2 regions of the Micromonospora parva genome follow, and region 1 is predicted to be linked to the other one. Evidence: riboswitches for the same ligand, from Rfam matches in the RefSeq annotation. Region 1 holds a riboswitch; the other holds the start of a gene.
What was found. Region 1 has a riboswitch for S-adenosylmethionine ahead of AB0C03_RS09965 (aminotransferase class V-fold PLP-dependent enzyme). Riboswitches for the same ligand answer to the same signal wherever they lie in the genome.
Positions count from the first base shown of each region.

Region 2: it holds a riboswitch for S-adenosylmethionine, as region 1 does, so the genes downstream of both, AB0C03_RS22290 (ABC transporter substrate-binding protein) here and AB0C03_RS09965 (aminotransferase class V-fold PLP-dependent enzyme) in region 1, are expected to answer to the same signal.

Region 1 covers NZ_JBEZFX010000003.1:309,223-312,626, forward strand. The annotation lists gene AB0C03_RS09955 (hypothetical protein) at 1-163, shown strand, start outside; gene AB0C03_RS09960 (PrsW family intramembrane metalloprotease) at 188-1,678, opposite strand; SAM riboswitch class IV at 1,702-1,822, shown strand; gene AB0C03_RS09965 (aminotransferase class V-fold PLP-dependent enzyme) at 1,869-3,128, shown strand; gene AB0C03_RS09970 (FUSC family protein) at 3,153-3,404, opposite strand, start outside.
Region 2 covers NZ_JBEZFX010000008.1:407,099-410,502, reverse strand. The annotation lists gene AB0C03_RS22295 (amino acid ABC transporter permease) at 1-206, opposite strand, end outside; gene AB0C03_RS22290 (ABC transporter substrate-binding protein) at 246-1,112, opposite strand; SAM riboswitch class IV at 1,386-1,497, opposite strand; gene AB0C03_RS22285 (hypothetical protein) at 1,584-3,404, opposite strand, start outside.

The sequences.
Region 1 (3,404 bases):
GGTATTCGTGAAGAAGCTGTTGACCTGGGGCAGTGTCGCGTTCCTGATCTACTTCATGGCCTTCCGGCCGGACGGTGCCGCGCAGATGTTCCGGGCGATCGGGGCCGCGCTGATCGCGATGTTCCAGGGCCTCGGTGACTTCCTCACCTCGCTGATGACCTGAGCCGCCCGCCGCCGTCGGCAGCGCTCAGGGGTGCGTCGGCGGCCAGGGCGGCGCCGACCGCGGCCCCGGCCAGCCGGGTGCCGCGTACCCCACCGGAGCCGGGGCGGGGGCCAGCACCACCGGGATCGGCACCACCGGCTCGTGCGGCGCGTCCACCGGGCGCTGGGTGCCGTCCGGGAAGCGCAGGTGGTAGCGGCTGCCGTCCCAGACCCCCGCCGGGGCCTGCGGGTCCCGACCGACGAAGAACGTCCGGTACGCGCTGATCGCGTCCAGCAACTCCCGCTCCTCACGTGCGGTCCGCTCCTGGTCGGCGGGCTTGCGGTCCAGACCGCGCAGCGTCCCGTCGCGCAGCAGGGCCAACCGGGTCGCGGCGGACTGGTAACCCCGCATCGCCCGCACCCCGGCGTCGCCGGCCACCCGCCGCGCCCAACTGCGGGCGGCGTGTCGTCTGCCCAGGCTGCTCAGGGCGGCCACCTCGGGCGGGCTGAGCCAGCCAGCGCGTACGTAGTCGGGCAGGACCCGCTCGGTGAGCCGCCCCTCCCAGGCGCGCAGCCACAGCGCCAGCCCCACGGTGCCGAAGAAGACCGGCACCATCAGGCCCAGGAAGCCGTACAGCATGATCACCGCCTCGCCGGTGGCCTGGGTGAGCGTGGGCAGCAGGTTCCACGTGCCGTGCAGCATCATCGCCAGCAGCAGGCCGGCGATCGGGGCGAGCACCCGGATGCGCCGGTCGGCCGTCCGGGAGGCGATCCCCAGCCCCACACCGGTCATCGAGGTGAAAAGGGGATGGGCGAACCCGAACAGCAGGATCCGCAGGATGAAGATCGCGATGACCTGCTGGATGCCGGTCGCCGGGCCATAGCGGTCGGCACCGGAGGCGTAGCCCAACCCGCCCAGGTAGAGGATGTTCTCCACCATCGCGAAGCCGACCGCGGAGAGCCCGCAGTAGACCAGGCCGTCGGTGATCCCGGACCATTCGCGGCGGCGGAACACCAGCAGCAGGATCGGGCCCAGCGCCTTGGTCAACTCCTCGATGAACGGCGCCACCAGCACCCCGGTGAGCGCGGACGGCAGGCCCCAGTCGGCGAACCGGTTGGCCGCGAAGTCGTTCACAGTGAGCGAGGCGGCGGTGGAGACGAACGCACCCCAGGCGAAGCAGAAGATCAGATACTTCAGCGGCTCGGGTTCGTACCGGTCCAACCAGAGGAAGCAGCCGACCAGCACCGGCACCGGCAGGATGGCGGCCACCACCCCGATCAGCAGGGCCTGCGCACCGAGCGACTGGCCGAGCGTGAAGACCATGAACACCGCGCACGCCGCGATGAACAGCACCACCCCGGCCAGCACCAGGAACCGCCGCCAGCCCAGTCGGCGCAGCGGCATCCGGGGCGTCTCGGCCACCGGCGGGGCGGCGGGCGCGGGCGGGCCGGCGGGCGACGGCGGCAGCGGTGAACCGGGCGGGGTGTCGGCCATGCGGTCAGCGTAGCCATCCACCGCCGGCTGGTTCGGCCGCATCGGTAGCCGCTATGCTGCCGGCAGGTCACGAGCGCCAGCGTCAAACCCCGGTTTGCTGGCCGGCAACCCTCGTCGAGTTCGCGGTGGGGTGCCCCGGGTGATGACCGGGCCCAGCCCGATCGGTGTGCTGGGCAAGCGCGGACCCCGTCCCGATGTCGCACCCGGGGTCCCTGACCCCGGAGGTTCCGGCGTGTCCGTCACCCTCGTTCCCTCGCTGCCCACAGTGCCCGCCAGGCCGTCCGCGCCGCTCGACGTCCTCGGTGTGCCCGGCGAGATCAACCTGGACTACGCGGCCAGCGCACCGTGCGCGCGGGCCGCCGCCGACGCGGTGGCCGAGCTGCTGCCCTGGTACGCCAGCGTGCACCGCGGCGCGGGAGCGCTGTCGCGACGCTGCACCCTCGCCTACGAGCAGGCCCGGCAGACGATCGGGGACCACTTCGGCGCTCGCGCCGACGATCACGTGATCTTCACCCGCAACACCACGGACGCGCTCAACCTGCTGGCGCGGGCCGTGCCGGCCGGCACGACGGTCGTCACGTTCGCCGGCGAACACCACGCCAACCTGCTGCCCTGGCCGCGCGGATCGGTGCGGCTGCCGGTGCCCACCGACCCCGACGGGGCGGTACGCGATCTCGCCGCCGCCCTGACCGAGCTGCGTCGGGGCAGCAACCCGGCGCTGCCGGTGCTGGTCGCGGTGACCGGTGCGAGCAACGTGACCGGTGAGCGGTGGCCGGTCGCCGAGCTGGCGCGGGTGGCCCACCGGCACGGTGCCCGGATCGTGCTCGACGCCGCGCAACTCGCCCCGCACGCCCCGGTCGACCTGCTCACGCTGGACGTCGACTATCTGGCCGTGTCCGGCCACAAGCTGTACGCGCCGTTCGGCGCGGGCGTGCTGATCGGCCGGGCGGACTGGTTGGACGCCGCGCCGCCGTACCTGGCCGGCGGCGGGGCCACCAGTCACGTCGGTCCGGCCACCCACGACGTGACCTGGGCGACCGGTCCGGCCCGCCACGAGGGCGGCACCCCGAACCTGCTCGGCGCGGTTGCGCTGGCGGCGGTGTGCGCGGCGCTCGACGACGCGGACCGGGCCGCGCTGGCCGCCCACGAGCAGGCAGTGCTGGCCCGGCTGCGGACCGGCCTCGCCGCCCTGCCGCACGTCGTGGAGCTGCGCACCTTCGGCCCGGACGCGCCCCGGGTCGGCATCGTCTCGTTCGTGGTCGCCGGTCGGGACTCCACCGAGGTGGCCACCCGGCTGGCCGCCGAGCACCACATCGGCGTACGGGACGGGTTGTTCTGTGCCCACCCGCTGGCCCGGCGGCTGCTCAGTGAGGCGGCGGGACGTACCGGCCGGCGGGACCTGCCGCCCACCGCGCTGCGCGCCAGCATCGGGCTGGGCAGCACGGCCGCCCAGGTGGACCGGCTGCTCGCGGCGCTGGCCGAGCTGGGCTGAGGCCCGGCCGGCGGCGGCCCGCGCTCAGCCGATCGGCGGGGCGGTGGGTGGCTTCGGCGCCTCGCCGGGCTCGGCGGGCTCACCGACCGGGCGTTCCTGCTCCCCGAAGGCGGTGCGGATCCACCGGTTCGCCTCCTCCTGCTCGATTCCGGAGGCGACCAGCAGGTCGCTCGCTGTGGTGCGGACCTGGGCGACCACCACACTGCCGGAGAAGCCGACCCCCTCGCCGTACGCCCGGCCGGCCTCGCTGACCGCCCGCAGTGACCGTTCCCGGGC
Region 2 (3,404 bases), on a different contig from region 1:
GTGTAGACCCGCGCCGGCCATCGCAACCAGCGGCTGCGGGAGATCCCCGCGACGGCCAGCAGCAGGCCCAGCACCGAGCCGAGCAGAGCGGCGGAGACCGCCAGGATCAGCGTGTTGGGCAACCCGACGGTCAGCATCTCGGGCAGCGCCTCGCGCATCGAGTCCCAGTCGAAGAACGTTTCCCACAGGGTGCTCAACGGATCCATGTGTCGCCTCTCCTACCGCCCCGCTCGCTCGTCACCGGTTCAGGACGCCGCCGACGCGGACGCCGACGGCGCCACAGTGACCGCGCCGCTGCCCGGCTTGAAGTCCGCCGGGATCGGCCGGCCCGGGTAGTACTGCGCCTGCAACCGGGTCCAGGTGCCATCGGCGATGACCTCGTCGAGGCTCTTGTTCAGCGCCTCGCGCAGCTTGTCGTTGCCCTTGGCCACGGCGTACGCGGTCGGTGCCGGGCTGAGCTGCTTGGCCGCCACGGTGATCTTGCCGTTGCTGTCGGCGGCCGACTTCTCGCCGATCTCCGCCGGGGCGATCCACGCGTCGGCGGTGCCCGCCTTGAGCTGGTTGATCGCACCGTTGTAGTCCGGCACCCGCACCGGGTTCAGCTGCTTGCCGGTGGCGTAGTCGTCCTGGACCGTGCCCTGCACCACCACCACCCGCTTGCCGGTGAGCTGGTCGAAGTTGGTGATCGGCGAGCCGGCCGGGACGTCCAGGCCGAAGTAGCCGAAGTCGTAGCCGTTGCCGAAGTCGACTGTCTTCTTGCGGGCCTCGGTGATGGTGATCGAGGAGCTGCCAACGTCGAACTTGCGGTTGTTGACCTGGCTGAGCAGCGCGGAGAAGTCGGTGCCGACGAACTCCACAGTGAGGCCGAGCTTGCCGGCCACGGCGGTCAGCAGGTCGTTGTCGAAGCCGGTGAACCTGCCGTCCTTGAGGTACACGTTCGGCGGGGCGTCGGTCAGCGTGCCGGCGCGCAGCACGCCCGGCTGGGCCAGGCCGTACGGGTTGGTGGTGGCGTCGGACGAGCTGTCGTCGCCGCAGGCGGTGAGGGCGGTGGCGGCCAGGATCGTCGCCGCCCCCAGGGCGGCGGCACGGGTCACTGCGGGAAGGAATCGCACTGGTGTCTCCGAAGGGTGGTGTCTCGGCGGGCGTGGGTGCGCGCCACCGACGGCGCGCCCGATGGGCGTACCGGTGGAAAGGGGTTTCGGGAGGGTGGTGCTAGAGCGCGGTGCCGCGACGACAGGCGGCGCTGCACATTCGCATCGTGTCCACGTGCCGTCGCCGGGTCAGTGCGGGCGAGGGTCGACCGGTGCGGAGGTCCGCGACGTCAGTCGGTGGGGTGGTGCTGAGGATGCGCATGGTTCTCCCGGGTCTGTGCTGACCTGGGTGCCAGGCCACGCTTGCACCGACGTCGTGCCGGTGCCTGGTCTTCACCCGGGGCACCCCACCGCGGAGGAGGGTTGCCGGCCAGCGAGCCGGGGCTTCGCGCTGGCGCTCATGACCTGCGCCGAGGCTAGCAGCACCAACGGGTGCCGCGTCCAGTCGGTATGACCACGCTCACCGTGCGCGACGAGCCGTCCGCGCCCAGGTCAGCCGGCGTGCACGTGCGGTCGACGGTGTGGGTCGGGTTCCTGGCGGCGCAGGATCTCCCGGGTCACCGAGGCGATCGCGCCCTGCCCGAACGCCAGGTAGCGCAGGAAGTTGCGAACCGGGCCGCCCTCGGACCACTCGAAGTAGATGTGGGGCCGCCGACGGCTGCGGTCGCGGATCTCCAGCAGCAGGGCGGCCAGCGCGGTGGGCACCGACGAACTGGCCAGGCTGAGCACCGGGAAGCGGCCGTCGACGACGCTGCCGCGGACCAGCACCTCGGTCTCGAAGTCGGACGGGTCGGTGACCTCGACCTCGACGAAGATGACGTCGCTGTCGTCGGGGAAGTCGTTGTCCGCCATGGTCTGGGCGAGCTTGGCGCGGTACTCCGCCTCGTCGCGCCGGTCGGGTTCGTGCGCGATGAGGCGGATCCGCCGGCCGGCGCGTTCGTCGATGATCCGGGCCGCGGCCGGATCCAGTTCGACGTGATCGACGCGCAGCTCGTAGGCCCGCATCAGCCGGGACAACACCGACACCAGGATGATCCCGCCGATGAAACAAGCGGCGATCTTGACGCCACTGGGGCGTTCCACCACGTTCGCCAGCGTCGTGTAGACGAAGATCACCGCGATGACGCCGAACGCGATGGTGCGACCGCGCTGACGCTGCCGCAGCGCCGCGAGCGTCACCGCCGTCGCGGCCGAGGTGATCAACACCAGCACCCCGGTGGCGTACGCGCCGCCCTGCGCGTCCACGCTGGCCTCGAAGACGATCGTGATCAGGAACGCCACCGAGGTGAAGACCAGCACCAGCGGCCGGACGGCTCGCGCCCAGGTCGGCGCCATGCCGTAGCGGGGCAGGTAGCGCGGCACGAGGTTGAGCAGACCAGCCATCGCCGACGCCCCGGCGAACCAGAGGATCCCGATGGTGGACAGGTCGTAGATGGTGCCGAACACCTCGCCGAGGTGAGCGTGTGCCAGATAGGCCAGCGCCCGCCCGTTCGCCGGCCCGCCCGGCTGGAAGGCGTCCGGCGGGATCAGCACCGTTGTCGTCACGCTGCTGGTGATCAGAAAAACGCTCATGATCACCGCTGCGGTGGTGAGCAGCCGGCGCGCGCCACGGATCCGGCCCAGCGGTCGTGCCTCCGAATCCTGCGGGTCACCCCGTACGCTCGGCATCACCGCCACCCCGGTCTCGAAGCCGGACAGACCCAACGCCAGCTTCGGAAAGACCAGCAGCGACAGCCCGACCACCAACCACGGGTCGCCGTGCCCGGTGGTCAGCGCGGTGGTCCAGTCGCCCACCGCGCTCGGATGCCTCACCACCCGCCACAGCGCGTCGGCCACCACCACCGCGTTCAGCGTCAGGTAGACCGCGACCAGGACGACGGCGATCCCGATCGCCTCGGTGAATCCCTTGAGGAACACCGCGCCCAGCAGCGACACGAGCAGCAGTGTGACCAGCACCTCGTGCCCCTTGAGCGCACTCGGCCAGAAGGGGTTCTCGTCGATGTGCGCCGTCGCGTCGGCCGCCGAGAGGGTGATGGTGATGATGAAGTCGGTGGCCGCGAAACCGAGCAGCACCAGCACCAGCAGCTTGCCCGGCCAGTAGCTCAGCAGGCGGACCAGCATCGCGATGGAACCCTCACCGTGCGGGCTCTCCACCGCCACCCGCCGGTAGACCGGCAACGCGCCCAGCAGCGTCACCAGCACCAGCACCAGCGTCGCCACCGGCGAGAGCGCCCCGGCGGCCAGCGCCGCGATGCCCGGCTGGTAACCCAGCGTGGAGAAGTAGTCCACACCGGTCAGGCACATCACCTTCCA